DNA from 4 places in the Bacillus sp. NEAU-Y102 genome. Region 3 is predicted to be linked to each of the others. Evidence: riboswitches for the same ligand, from Rfam matches in the RefSeq annotation. Region 3 holds a riboswitch; each other region holds the start of a gene.
What was found. A riboswitch is a leader RNA that binds a small molecule or an ion and turns the genes downstream of it on or off. The one in region 3 is predicted to bind S-adenosylmethionine.
Positions count from the first base shown of each region.

Region 1: it holds a riboswitch for S-adenosylmethionine, as region 3 does, so the genes downstream of both, ACYFX0_RS28365 (ABC transporter permease) here and metI (cystathionine gamma-synthase/O-acetylhomoserine thiolyase) in region 3, are expected to answer to the same signal.
Region 2: it holds a riboswitch for S-adenosylmethionine, as region 3 does, so the genes downstream of both, ACYFX0_RS29720 (ECF-type riboflavin transporter substrate-binding protein) here and metI (cystathionine gamma-synthase/O-acetylhomoserine thiolyase) in region 3, are expected to answer to the same signal.
Region 4: it holds a riboswitch for S-adenosylmethionine, as region 3 does, so the genes downstream of both, ACYFX0_RS07070 (YezD family protein) here and metI (cystathionine gamma-synthase/O-acetylhomoserine thiolyase) in region 3, are expected to answer to the same signal.

Region 1 covers NZ_JBTWFK010000016.1:12,825-16,357, forward strand. The annotation lists gene ACYFX0_RS28350 (hypothetical protein) at 1-5, opposite strand, end outside; gene ACYFX0_RS28355 (hypothetical protein) at 280-783, shown strand; gene ACYFX0_RS28360 (DUF3951 domain-containing protein) at 800-1,015, opposite strand; SAM riboswitch class I at 1,185-1,290, shown strand; gene ACYFX0_RS28365 (ABC transporter permease) at 1,427-2,344, shown strand; gene ACYFX0_RS28370 (ABC transporter permease) at 2,363-3,367, shown strand; gene ACYFX0_RS28375 (ABC transporter ATP-binding protein) at 3,324-3,533, shown strand, end outside.
Region 2 covers NZ_JBTWFK010000019.1:48,877-52,409, reverse strand. The annotation lists gene ACYFX0_RS29725 (ABC transporter ATP-binding protein) at 1-948, opposite strand, end outside; gene ACYFX0_RS29720 (ECF-type riboflavin transporter substrate-binding protein) at 959-1,507, opposite strand; SAM riboswitch class I at 1,648-1,763, opposite strand; gene ACYFX0_RS29715 (aspartate/glutamate racemase family protein) at 1,917-2,597, shown strand; gene ACYFX0_RS29710 (macrolide family glycosyltransferase) at 2,689-3,533, opposite strand, start outside.
Region 3 covers NZ_JBTWFK010000001.1:1,160,589-1,164,121, forward strand. The annotation lists gene ACYFX0_RS05850 (bifunctional homocysteine S-methyltransferase/methylenetetrahydrofolate reductase) at 1-1,109, opposite strand, end outside; SAM riboswitch class I at 1,180-1,289, opposite strand; SAM riboswitch class I at 1,493-1,603, shown strand; gene metI (cystathionine gamma-synthase/O-acetylhomoserine thiolyase) at 1,698-2,810, shown strand; gene metC (cystathionine beta-lyase) at 2,807-3,533, shown strand, end outside.
Region 4 covers NZ_JBTWFK010000002.1:129,013-132,545, reverse strand. The annotation lists gene lysA (diaminopimelate decarboxylase) at 25-1,341, shown strand; SAM riboswitch class I at 1,457-1,565, shown strand; gene ACYFX0_RS07070 (YezD family protein) at 1,638-1,781, shown strand; gene ACYFX0_RS07065 (phosphoadenylyl-sulfate reductase) at 1,869-2,573, shown strand; gene sat (sulfate adenylyltransferase) at 2,612-3,533, shown strand, end outside.

The DNA.
Region 1 (3,533 bases), on a different contig from region 3:
TACATAGATGATTCTCCTTAAAACCTTACATATGTTTGCGTTATGCATATGTAAGTCTAGCATGGTTTGTTCTTTATGTGTGCTTACAGTTTTGTAAGGTGATGTAGTAAAGCATTGCAAAAGTTATTTGTATAAAGTGACGATACTGTGACAAACATGTTGGTATATATATTACGATGTCGTCTTAAGTGTAAAAAGTAGGGCGTTCTCGGTATAATAACAAGTGGAGATAAAAGAAACTATAATGAGTAATAGCTGTAGATAAAAGGAGAAGAAGAGATGAAGAAGGTTTTGGGTATTGCTGTAATGGGAAGTATGATCCTTCTAGCAGGATGTAATGGAAATAAAGATACGAAAGAACCGAAAGAAAAGGTAGAGCAATCTACTGAACAAACAGAAGAGATGAAAGAATACCTTGCAGTACATGAAAAATACGATATAAAAATGAATAAAGAAATTAATAAAGCACTGCAGTTATTTGAAGTGGCAAAAGAAAAGGGCGGTAAGGAAATAACGAATGCAACATATAAAGAAGACGTGCAAAAGGTAACAACGAGCATGTTAGAAGATATTGATCATATACGTAAAGAAATTCGTGTTCCGAAGTCGAAAGAGCAAGAACATGAGGTATATGTTGGTTTCTTGAATGAATCAGAACAAGCGATGAAAAAATTACAGAAGTTAGCTAAAGAAGAAGATTCATCGTTGATTCGTGATATAGAAATTAACTTTGCAACAGCATCGACATACTATAAACGTTTTCAAGCAGAAACGAAAAAATAACCTTGCCTGTGCAAGGTTATTTTTTCTTCTTGCCATCTCCGTCTTCATCCTCAGATACTAATATTTTCTGTTCTTCGTGAAATTCGGAAATAGTTTGCCCGGTAATATTATCGAAAGGAGTATAAAAAGAAGTAATACGTTTCTTTTTAATAAAGAGTTTATAGGAGCCGATGATGACAAGTATAACGATTGTTAAGGGTAATCCTATAGTAGCAAGAAGTAAGGGGTCCATCTTATAACTCCTTTAACATCATTTCTTTTTATGATAAGCCGAAAACTGTAATTTCGATAAATGAATTAAAAACTAATTTTTATAAATTTATCCAATTCGATTGACTTTTCAATTTTTCAGAATTATAATTCGAAATATACAATTTGAACCAAATAATAATATAGCAATTTACTTATCCAGAGAGGTAGAGGGACTGGCCCTATGACACCTCAGCAGCGGGTTCTGTAATAGGAACACCGTGCTAATTCCAGCAAGCAAGTCTTGAAAGATAAGTGATGGGCCTTTTTTTGTTAAGCCTTGATCTTATTTTTTAAGATCAAGGCTTTTTGTATTCTAAAAAGAGAAAAGGGAGTAATGGAAAAAGTACATTCATAAAACAAAGTAAATTCATGTGTTTAGGGGGTTATTGAAGTGTATGTAATTAAAAAATTATCGGTTATGGTGTTCACACTATGGGTTATTACGACAGTGACATTTCTAATTATGCATATTATTCCGGGAGATCCATTTTCATCAGATGCAAAAATCTTTCCTGAAGAAGTGATCCAAAACATGAGAGCGAAGTATCACCTTGATGAACCGTTATGGAATCAATATGTTGCTTATTTAGACGGTGTAGTTCATTTTGATTTTGGTGAATCGGTTCAATCAACCGGGCAAGGTGTATCAGAAATTATAACAACTGGCTTTGGTCCATCAGCAATTATTGGTCTACAAGCACTTGTTATTTCATTGTTAGTAGGAATTGCGGCAGGGACATTTGCTGCTCTATATCATGGGAGAGTAATTGACTATAGTGTGAGTTTGCTCGCAATTTTAGGTATTTCTATTCCAAGTTTTATTTTAGCACCACTATTTATACAAGTATTCGCTATCCAATTTGAGTTTTTACCAGTAGCCTCTTGGGGAACATTCGAACATACGGTATTGCCATCCTTTGCATTAGCGTTAGGGCCAATCGCAGTTATTACAAGGTTTGTTCGTTCTAATATGATCGAAGTACTGCAGAGTGATTATATTAAGCTAGCAAGAGCAAAAGGTATACCAATTAAGAAGATTATTATAAGACACGCTCTTCGAAATGCGATTGTTCCAGTACTTACATTTGTTGGACCGTTAATGGCTGGACTCTTAACAGGGACTTTCGTTATTGAAAAAATCTTTTCAATTCCTGGCCTAGGAAAATATTTTGTAGATAGTATTTTTAACCGAGACTATCCGGTGATTATGGGAACAACGATTTTCTATAGTGCATTATTAATTGCTTGTATTTTCATTACAGATATTATTCATCGCATTGTTGATCCGCGTATTCGTTCTATTACATAAGGAGAGGGGGATATTTAAATGGGAGCTTATGAGATTAATGAACAGTTATTAACGAAAGAAGAGAAAAAAGAATTAACGATAAATAAAAATCAGCAAACAATTAGCAGAAAGAAAGAAGTGTTTCGTAAGTTTATATCGAATCCAATCGCAGTTTTAGGAACAGTGACGTTATTGCTAATTATTTTTTTCTCGCTTATTGGCGAAAGTTTAACTTCATTTACTGCGAGTGAACAAGTAAAAGAGGCAACAAATTTACCGCCGAGTAGTGAACATTGGTTTGGAACAGATGATCTAGGGAGAGATATTTGGGCACGTACTTGGGCTGGTGGGAAGATTTCACTAACAGTTGGATTAGTAGCAGCTGCCCTCGATATAGGGCTTGGTGTACTGATTGGTGGATTTAGTGGATATGTGAGAGGGCGTAATCGCCTTGGAACGTTAATTGATGAGTGGATTATAAGAGGAATTGAAGTATTATACGGCATCCCATATTTATTAATTGTTATTTTACTATTAATTGTTATGAAACCAGGTCTTTTCACCATTATTATCGCTCTTGCATTAACGGGATGGATTGGAATGGCTCGTCTCATTCGAGCACAAGTATTGTCTTTAAAACAAAGAGAGTTTGTTATTGCAGCAGAGCGATTAGGTACATCACATATGAAAATTATATATGGGCATTTAATTCCGAATTTAACAGGGATTATTATCGTGAATTTATCATTTACAATTCCAGCAGCTATTTTTTCAGAATCATTTTTAAGCTTTATAGGACTTGGAGTACAATCACCAGCGGCAAGTTGGGGGACGATGACGAATGATGCACTCGGGACATTATTGAGCGGAGAATGGTGGCAGCTATTTTTCCCGGCAATCATGATTGCACTCATTATGTTCGCATTTAATGCAATTGGTGATGGTTTGCAAGATGCGATTGATCCAAAAATCGTCAAACGGAATCGAAAGGAGAAAAAACATGGCACAGCTCTTATCTTTAGAAAACGTAACATTGACCGTTGAAAAAGAGAATAGTAAGCAAGCAATTGTGAAGCATGTTTCCTTTTCTATTAATGAAGGTGAAATCGTTGCACTTGTAGGAGAAAGTGGTTCAGGAAAAAGTGTTACAGCACAATCTATTGTCGGATTAAATCAAGAATCTATTCATATCGATGATGGGAATATAGCT
Region 2 (3,533 bases), on a different contig from region 3:
TAATACTTTTTGTTTATTAGGGTATGAAAATGATAAATTCTCCACTTTAAGTAATTCCTTGTTTTTAGTATTACCTTTTAATATGACTTGTTTCTCCATCCACTCTCTTATAACGTTGCTTACCTTTTCCTTTTGAAGGTTTTCCATTGGATATATTACGTCATTATTACTATCAAAATGTAATCTCTTTAATGCTTCGATGTAAATAGGCTCTCTTAAGCCAATACATGGTAATATATTTGACGCTAAGATTTCTTTTGGTGTTCCTATTGCAATGACTTTACCTTCATCAATTAATATAACTTTGTCTAAATCCAGCTTTAAAATTTCTTCTATCCTATGTTCGATAATAACAATCGTTTTATTATATTGCTCATGTATATCTTTCATAAGTTCTATCGTATGTAATGCGCTTAGCGGATCTAAGTTCGCTAACGGTTCATCGAACAATAATATATCCGCATTTGTTGTTAATAAACCAGCAAGAGAAACTGTTTGCTTTTGACCTCCTGATAATTCATGTGGACTTTGTTTATGAAACGTATGCATCTTCACCTTTCTTAATGAGTCCGAAACAATCTTTTTCATATCCTCTTGATTTACACATTCATTTTCTAAATAAAAAGCTACATCTTCTTCTACTGTCAGACCAATAAATTGAGCATCTTGATCTTGCAAAATTGTTCCCACATGTTTACTCTGTTCAAAAATACTGCCTTCCCTCGGATCTTTACCGGCAATTAATACGTTACCTGTACTAATCCCTTCATAAGAAAATGGAATTAGCCCATTGATACAATGAGCTAATGTCGACTTTCCTGAACCACTTCGTCCAGCAATTAGCACTTTTTCCCCAGGGTATATATGAAAGGTAATATCACTTAAAGTAGGCTGCGCAGCATGCCCGTATTGAAAGGTGAATTGTTCAAACGAAATAATTGGTTGCATGTTAACATCCCTACTTTTCAATTTTTAAATGTGCATGTTTCTTATTGGATTTCGCCAAGCCAATTGTAAGTGGCAATCCAAGAACTAAGAATACGATAACATCGGAAATTGTTGCTCCTAATACTTGTATAACAATTTTGTCAAATGGTTCTCCCATCACAATAATATCGAATGCCCCAGCAAATATAATAGCAATGACAATACCAACTAACCCAGTAATTGCCAAATAAGAAATATCTCCCTTGTTAAATGACCCGTTTTTCACACTAAAACCAACTCTTTTTTGAATAAGACCCATTGAAAAACCAATAATCCCTGAACTAATAACCCAGCCCCACCAAATCCCCCAGCCAGCAATCGTATCTGTTACGGTATGACCGATAAGTCCGATTAAGAGTCCTGCCACTGGACCAAATAATGCTCCAAAAACAGTTAATATAGCTAATGCTGGTTTAATAAATGTATTCGGTGCAATAGAAAATCCCCAAAGTCCTAATATCCCGTATAAGGCTGCTCCAATCCCGATTGCTACTACTAACTTTGTTGATAATTTATTCATTACAATTCCCCTCTCATATTGGTCAACTTTTATTATTCTATATTTATTTTAAAAATGAATTATGCATCGACACTTCCTTTCTATACAACAAAAAAATGACCTCTTACATAAGAGGTCATTTTCTTTCACGTTCAAGAATCCTCTTATCTTTCAAAAAACACATCGTGTCCTCTGCGGAATTAGCACCTTCCTATAAAATTGCATAGGGGTTGCTGAGGTTTCTTAGGGCCGTTCCCTCCACCTCTCTGGATAAGTATTAATTTGTAATTCGTATTATGGCACTAAAAAGCATAAATTTCAATACTTTTCTAACTATTTTTATTTTTCGTTAAATAGTACATTTAAATCATTGTATTCTTATCGGAATTATGAAATAATAAATTCAAAATCGTTTCGGGAGGAATGCATTATGAAAGTTATTGGTTTAATTGGGGGATTAAGTTGGGAATCTACATCATTATACTATAAACATATTAATACACTTACACTCTCTCAATACGATCAAAATGCGAAGCTAGTTTTATATAGTATGGACTTTGGAGAAGTAACTACTTTATTACAAAACCATCAATATGAAGAAGTAAAAAATGAACTAGTCACGGTTGCAAAGAAGGTTGAAAAATCTGGGGCTGACTGTTTATTAATGTGTTCAAATACTGTACATCTATTTGCCGAAGAAGTAGAACAAGCAATCTCTATCCCGTTTCTTCACATTGGCGATGTAAGTGCTAAAGAAATGGTAAAACAAAATATAAAACGTATCGGACTATTAGGAACAAAACAAACGATGGAGCAAGATTTCTATAAATCACGATTAGCGAAATATAACATTGAGACAATTATCCCAAATGAAGAGGAAAGAACAGTTATCCATCATGTCATATTAGATGAATTAAGTAAAGGGATCATTTCAGAAGCATCTAAAGAAAAGCTATTACAAATTACAAAGTCATTAATTCAAAACGGCGCTGAAGGTATACTATTAGGCTGTACTGAAATACCTTTACTCATCTCCCAAAATGATCTTACTGTTCCCGTTTTTGATACTGCTTTTTTACATGCAAATACTGCTGTGCAATTTGCTGGATAAGAATATACAAGCATAAAGGTACGAACCTCTATGCTTGTATATAGTTACGACTATTTCCCCCGCTATTTACGGGCAGTAAAACCCCCAACGATTAAAGTTTCACTTTATTTAAAAGAGATTCAATAACTGCAATTACTTCTTTTGAACCACCACATTCTAAAAAGCTATCATTAAGTTTTCGTATACCATGCTTATACTTTTCGTTTGAAAGAACATCTGTTACAGCCTCTTTTAAAGTGTGCACATTAACATGTTCTTTCAATAGTCTACGCGCTGCTTCCAGTTCAGTTAATCTTTGCGCTATCATAGGCTGATCTTTATCATGCGGTATTATTACAAATGGGACATTATAATGAATGGCATCGTGTACGCTATTCATGCCGCCATGTGTAATAAAAACATCCGCTTCATTTAATATTTCTGATTGAGGTACGTATGGAGCAATTATAAAATTATCTGGTGCTTTCTTAATTTTAGAAATATCATTTCTATCACCAATTGCCATTACAACTATCCCATCAAAATCTGAAAAAGTATCAATACAAGTATTAAAGAATGGTTCGAGTCCTTCAAGCAGTGTTCCCATTGAAATATAAATAACTTTCTTCTCTTTAAGTGATTCCAGTGGAAACTTTATATTTGTTTTACGCTTTGAAATACTCGGTCCAATAAAAATGTTATTTTCTCCGAACGATTCGCTATTAGGTTGGAAATAACGACTTGTGTATACGAGACAAACATCACCCTTATTATTCATAAATTGAAGATTATTCTTTGGTTTTACTCCAAATTCATGTTCCATCTGGTTTAGTAATTTTTCAGAGATCTCCTCTGGTTGGAATGGTATATCTGCATTTGGATGAAAAGGTAATGTCTTCAAAAACTCTGAAGGAATTAAAAATATAGGCGAGGACACTACACCTGGAACTTGTAAAT
Region 3 (3,533 bases):
CCCATTGCCATATTCGAGATGCGAGGCGATGCTAATGAATTATCTGCTAGAGTAATAGCATCTGCTCCCGCTCTTTTTAACGCTCTTGCTCCTTCAAAAAAACGCTGTGTATCTAACGTTTTCGGTGGATCTAATTCCACTACAACTGTCGTTTGTTTTTTCGCTTTCTCTGCTAGAGTGACGTGAGCCTTCGAACGTTTCTCATGCGTATGAACGACTTTCGGCCTTTGAATCGTGTCTTTTTCTATTACAGGGGTAATATTCGCAACAGCGCGCTTCATACTTTGAATATGTTCTGGAGTCGTACCACAACAACCACCCAATAATCGAATACCTTGCTCAATAAATCTCGGTGTCATCGCTTCAAAATAAGCTGGGCTTCCCTCATATACATAACGTCCCTCCACATAATTCGGGAGACCTGCATTTGGGTATGCTGATAAATAGCCATTTTGCGGAATCGATATCATTTTGAAAGCTTCCGTCATATGAAGCGGCCCTAGTTGACAATTCAATCCAACAACATTTGCACCGCAATCTATAAGTTGCTTTAATATTTCATTGACATCATTTCCATTTTGAGTCGTACCTGCTTCATGTAACGCTAATTGAGCAACAATTGGAATATTCGTTTGCTTACGCAATACTTTAACGGCATGAAGTAATTCAAATTCATCGTAAAAAGTTTCTAATAGTAATCCATCAACCTGCTCTTCTAGTAAAGCCCCTGCCTGTTCAAGTAGCATAAACTCCCTTTCCATATCAGTCGTTGTAACGGCTCCGATGTGTTTCATACCACCAATTGTTCCTAAAATTGCATTTCTGTCTGTAACAGATGCTTTCGCCAGTTTTACTGCCGCTCTATTAATTTCTGTAACTTGATTTTCTAAACCATACATACGTAATTTCGTCTCATTTGCCCCATACGTATTCGTTTGAATTACATCTGCTCCAGCAGCTACATATTGTTTATGAATCGATATAATTAAGTCTGGATCAGATACATTCAATTCTTCAAAGCTACTTTGCAAACCATGTGAATGCAATAACGTCCCAACCGCACCATCACCTATTACAATTCCTTTTGATAATAAATCTAGTAATTTCACGAATCTCCCTCATTTCTATCAATATAAAAACCCCCTCTTCACTTTGAAGAGGGGGACATAATCGTTCCTCCTCTTATTATGCAAAACATTCGTTTTGCAGGTATTAGCACCGTTTCAAACATTTCGTTTGAAGGTTGCCGGGTTTCACAGGGCCTTTCCCTCCACCGCTCTCAATAAGAGTTGTCTTTATTATTTTATTTATGTAGCTAAAAGGAAATGCGTTCCCCTTTTAACAATGTTTGTTAATTTTTTAATAAATTTAGCATGCACAAAAGTAAAAGTCAATGATACTTGCGGAAAAATAAAAATTATTTAAAATAAACTTGCAATTCAATTATCTTTTGTTGTAAAGTTAAAAACATAATAAAAATTTCATACGAACATTCTTATCTAGAGAGGTAGAGGGACTGGCCCTATGACGCCTCAGCAACCATTAACAGTTTGTTAATAAGGTGCTAATTCCAGCAAATTGTGAAAGATTTGACAGATGAGAAGAAGACTCTATTCAAACCGAAAGCCTTCTTCTTAGAAGGCTTTTTTTATTTTATATTCACTTAATGTTTCAATTTAAAAAGGAGGAATTTTCACATGTCAACAATCGAAACGAAACTAGCACAAATCGGAAATCGCAGTGAAACTACAACAGGAACGGTTAATCCACCGGTTTATTTCTCAACCGCTTATCGTCACGAAGGAATTGGTAAATCTACTGGCTTTGACTATTCACGAACTGGCAATCCAACTCGCGGTCTTTTAGAACAGGCGATCGCAGACTTAGAATATGGCGAACAAGGTTATGCCTGTAGTTCAGGGATGGCGGCTGTTCTCCTCGTCCTTTCTCTATTCCGCTCTGGAGACGAACTTATTGTATCTGAAGATTTATACGGAGGAACGTATCGATTATTTTCTGAGCACGAAAAAAAGTGGAATGTTCGATGTAGATACGTAAATACACAATCTATTAAACAAATTGAGCAAGCTATCACAACTGAAACGAAGGCTATTTTCATAGAAACTCCAACTAATCCATTAATGCAAGTTACTGATATTGCTGCTGTCGCAACTGTAGCGAAAAGGCACGGACTACTTCTTATTGTAGATAACACATTCTACACACCTTATATACAGCAACCATTAACAGAAGGTGCTGACATTGTACTCCATAGCGCAACGAAATATTTAGGGGGACATAACGATGTACTAAGCGGACTTGTCGTTGCAAAAGGAATGGAACTTTGCGAGGAAATCGCTCATTATCATAATGCATCAGGCGCGGTTTTAAGCCCATTTGACTCATGGTTATTAATTCGCGGTATGAAAACGTTAGCGCTTCGCATGAGACAACATGAAGAAAATGCGAAAGCAGTTGTTGCATATTTAAATGATGAAAACGGGGTGACAGATGTATTTTATCCAGGAAGAGGCGGCATGATTTCATTCCGCCTTAAAGATGAAGCTTGGATTAATCCATTCTTACAATCTTTATCCTTAATTACATTTGCAGAAAGTCTTGGTGGTGTAGAAAGTTTAATGACTTATCCAGCAACGCAAACACATGCTGATATTCCTGAAGATATTAGAACAGCAAACGGTGTATGCAATCGTCTTCTTCGATTCTCCGTTGGCATTGAAAATAGTAACGATTTAATTCAAGACTTAAAGCAAGCCATTAAACTCGTAAAAGAAGGTGTAAAAATATGAGCTATTCTATAGATACACTCTTACTACACAACCAATATAAACATGACTCACAAACGGGCGCTGTGAACGTTCCCATTTATAACACATCAACTTTTCACCAGTTTGATGTAGATACGTTCGGAAAATATGACTATAGCAGGTCAGGAAATCCAACTCGTGAAGCTCTTGAAGATATCATTGCTTTATTAGAAGGTGGAACAAAGGGATTCGCCTTTGCATCAGGCATTGCAGCGATTTCCACTGCATTCCTCCTTCTTTCACAAGGTGATCACGTACTCATTTCAGAAGATGTATACGGAGGCACTTACAGAGTGATAACTGAGGTACTCTCCCGTTACGGTGTTTCACATACATTTGTTGATATGACCAATTTAGAAGAAATAAAACAAAACATTAAACCAAATACAAAGCTCTTTTATGTAGAAACACCTTCTAACCCACTTTTAAAAGTGACAGATATCCGCGAAGTTTCTAAACTTGCAAAATCTATTGGCGCTCTTACTTTTGTTGATAATACTTTTTTGACACCACTATTCCAGAAACCACTTGAACTTGGAGCTGATGTCGTTCTTCATAGTGCTACAAAATTTATTGCTGGTCATAGTGATGTTACTGCCGGATTAGCAGTAGTAAAAGATGCAGAACTCGCTCAAAAGCTTGGATTTTTACAAAATGCATTCGGTGCTATTTTAGGGCCTCAAGATTGTTCTCTCGTACTTCGTG
Region 4 (3,533 bases), on a different contig from region 3:
AGAGGAAATAAGGGAGGAATTTAAATGTATTTACACGGCACAAGCCGAATTAATGGGCAAGGACACTTAGAAATTGGAGGGTGCGATACGACGCAGCTAGCAAAGCAATACGGAACACCACTTTATGTATACGATGAAGAGTCTATTCGAGGAAAATGCCGAGCGTTTCATCGTGCTTTTAAAGAAAGTGGTTTCTCTTATCAAGTAGCATATGCAAGCAAGGCGTTCTTGTGCATGGAGATGTGCCGAGTAGCTCGTGAAGAGAATATGTCATTAGACGTTGTTTCTGGGGGAGAATTATATACTGCGCTCCAAGCAGGATTTCCAGCATCACGTATTCATTTTCATGGAAATAATAAAACAGAAGAAGAGATAGTGATGGCTCTTCAGGCGAATATTGGTTGTTTTGTCGTAGATAATTTCTTTGAATTAGAAGTTTTACACGATTTAGCGATGCAACATGGAAAATTTGTGAACATATTAATTCGTGTAACGCCTGGAGTAGAGGCGCACACACATGAATATATTACAACAGGCCAAGATGATTCGAAATTTGGATTTGGCGTTTCAAACGGTCAAGCGATGCAGGCAATTGGATTTGCTTTACAAAAATCAAATTATAATGTGCTAGGGATTCATTCACATATCGGATCGCAAATATTTGAAACAGCTGGTTTTGTTCGAGCAATTGAAGTTCTTCGCCAATTTTTAGAAGAAGTGAGAGAGCAAACAAACTATGTAGTAAAAGTATTAAATGTAGGCGGGGGATTTGGAATACGCTACACAGAGTCGGATACACCATTAACTCTTGAGACATATGTGCGAGCTGTAACAAGTGCAGTGAGAGAACAATTTACTGTATGTGAATATCCATTGCCAGAAATATGGATTGAACCAGGCCGTAGCATTGTAGGTGATGCTGGGACAACAATTTATACAGTTGGATCTGTGAAAGATATTCCTGGTATTCGGAAATATGTATCAGTCGATGGTGGAATGACAGATAATTTAAGACCTGCTTTATATAGTGCGCGTTATGAAGCAATGTTAGCGAATCGAGGGAATGATGAGAATGAGGAACTCGTTTCGATTGCTGGGAAATGCTGTGAGAGTGGAGATATGTTGATTTGGGATATTCATTTACCAAAAGTCGCTTCTGCTGATTTACTAGCAGTTTCCTGTACAGGAGCCTACGGGTATTCGATGGCGAATAATTACAATCGGATTCGAAGACCAGCCGTGGTCTTTGCAAAAGGCGGAACATCGCAAGTAGTTGTGGAACGCGAAACATATGAAAATATTATTGGGAACGATCGCATACGTATTAAAGAGCTTGTCTAAATAGAAAAAGGAGTTGTTCGGATGGGCAATTCCTTTTTTGTAAAATAAAATAATTAAAATATATCGGAAAACTAGGATTGAAAAAAATCAGAATTGTGATAAAATACAAATACAAAGCTTATCAAGAGAAGCGGAGGGAACTGGCCCGAAGAAGCTCGGCAACCTGCTTATAGAAAGCAAGGTGCTAAATCCAGCAAAATGGAATCCATTTTGAAAGATAAGGTAAAATATATTACCGAACAGTCTTTTCGAAATGGGAAAGATTTTTTTTATGAATAAAAAGGGGGGCTGTTCGCGTGAGTGTGCGGGAACATTTTGATGAAGTATCCGAGAAGATTGAAGCGATGCTTGCTGATATGAAATATGGTTCAATTACAATTGTTGTACAAGATGGAAAAGTAATTCAGTTAGAGAAAAGTGAAAAAGTACGTTTAAAGTGAAAAGCGCTGACTAGAAAAACTAGAGGCGGTTTTAACCTATTTTCATTAGGTTAAAACCGTCTTTTTGCTTTTACAGGGGGAAAAAACATGTTGACGTATGAAACGTGGGAAGAAAATGTTGTTTCATTTTCGGAAGAAGATGAAACAAAAGGCGCGTTATCAGTATTAAATTGGGCTTATGAAGAGTATAAAGATGAAATCGTCTATGCATGTAGCTTTGGGGTGGAAGGTATGGTATTGCTGCACCTTATAAACCAAGTAAATCCATCTGCTAAAGTTGTATTTTTAGATACAAATGTTCATTTTCAAGAAACGTATGAATTAATTCAAAGAGTGAGGGAACGATTTCCTTCATTGAATATTATAGAAAAACAGCCAGAACTTACACTTGATGAACAGGCGAAGTTGCATGGTGAAAAACTGTGGGAGAGCAATCCGAATCTTTGTTGTAAGATTAGAAAAATTTTACCTTTAGAAAAATCATTAGTCGTGGAAAAAGCATGGATATCGGGCTTAAGAAGGGAACAATCAGAAACACGTAAGCATACAAAGTTTATAAATCAAGATCATCGTTTTCAATCTATTAAAGTTTGTCCACTCATTCATTGGACGTGGAAAGAAGTTTGGCGATATGTATACAAACATAGCTTGCCGTATAACCCGTTGCATGATGTTGGCTATCCAAGTATTGGGTGTGAGAAATGTACTTTACCTGTAGGGGATGGTGGCGATTCAAGAGATGGTAGATGGGCTGGGAAAATGAAAACCGAATGTGGTCTTCATTATCAATAAGATGAATCTTGAAATAAAGCTAAGAGGGGATATAGAAAATGAGCACAGTAAACGAATTAGTAAACCGTATAGATGAGACATATGATGTATCACAAATTGAAAAAGAAATTAAATTAGACAATATTGCTTTAAGTGATTTAGAACTATTGGCGACAGGTGGATATAGCCCGCTTACTGGTTTTTTAGGGAAGGAAGATTATGATTCAGTCGTAGAAACGCTTCGTTTAGCAAATGGTAGTGTGTGGAGTATACCGATTACATTACCGGTAACAGAAGAAGTCGCAGAAAGCCTGAAGACTGGAGAGGAAGTAAAGCTTGTCAACAATGGAAATATATATGGTGTTATTCAAATAGAAGATATTTTCGTACCAGATAAAGAAAAAGAAGCGTTACTTGTATATAAAACAACGGATGAGGTTCATCCAGGAGTGAAAAAGTTATATGAACGGCCAAACGTTTACGTTGGAGGAACTATTATTCTAACAAAACGCTTTGAAAATAATCAATTTCCTTCTTATCGTTTAGACCCAATTGAAACGAGAGAAGAATTTAAAAAACGTGGGTGGAAAACAGTAGTCGGATTTCAAACGAGAAACCCGGTACATCGTGCCCATGAGTATATTCAAAAATCTGCTCTTGAAATTGTAGATGGTCTCTTTTTAAATCCACTCGTTGGAGAAACGAAATCGGATGATATTCCTGCTGATGTAAGAATGGAAAGCTATGAAGTACTCCTTCAAAACTATTATCCGAAAAATCGTGTCTTTTTAAGTGTATTTCCTGCTGCAATGCGTTACGCAGGACCAAGGGAAGCTATATTTCATGCGTTAGTAAGAAAGAATTTTGGATGTACACACTTTATTGTAGGGCGTGATCATGCCGGAGTAGGAGATTATTACGGAACATACGAAGCGCAAGAAATCTTCACGAATTTTACGATAGAAGAGTTAGGCATTACAC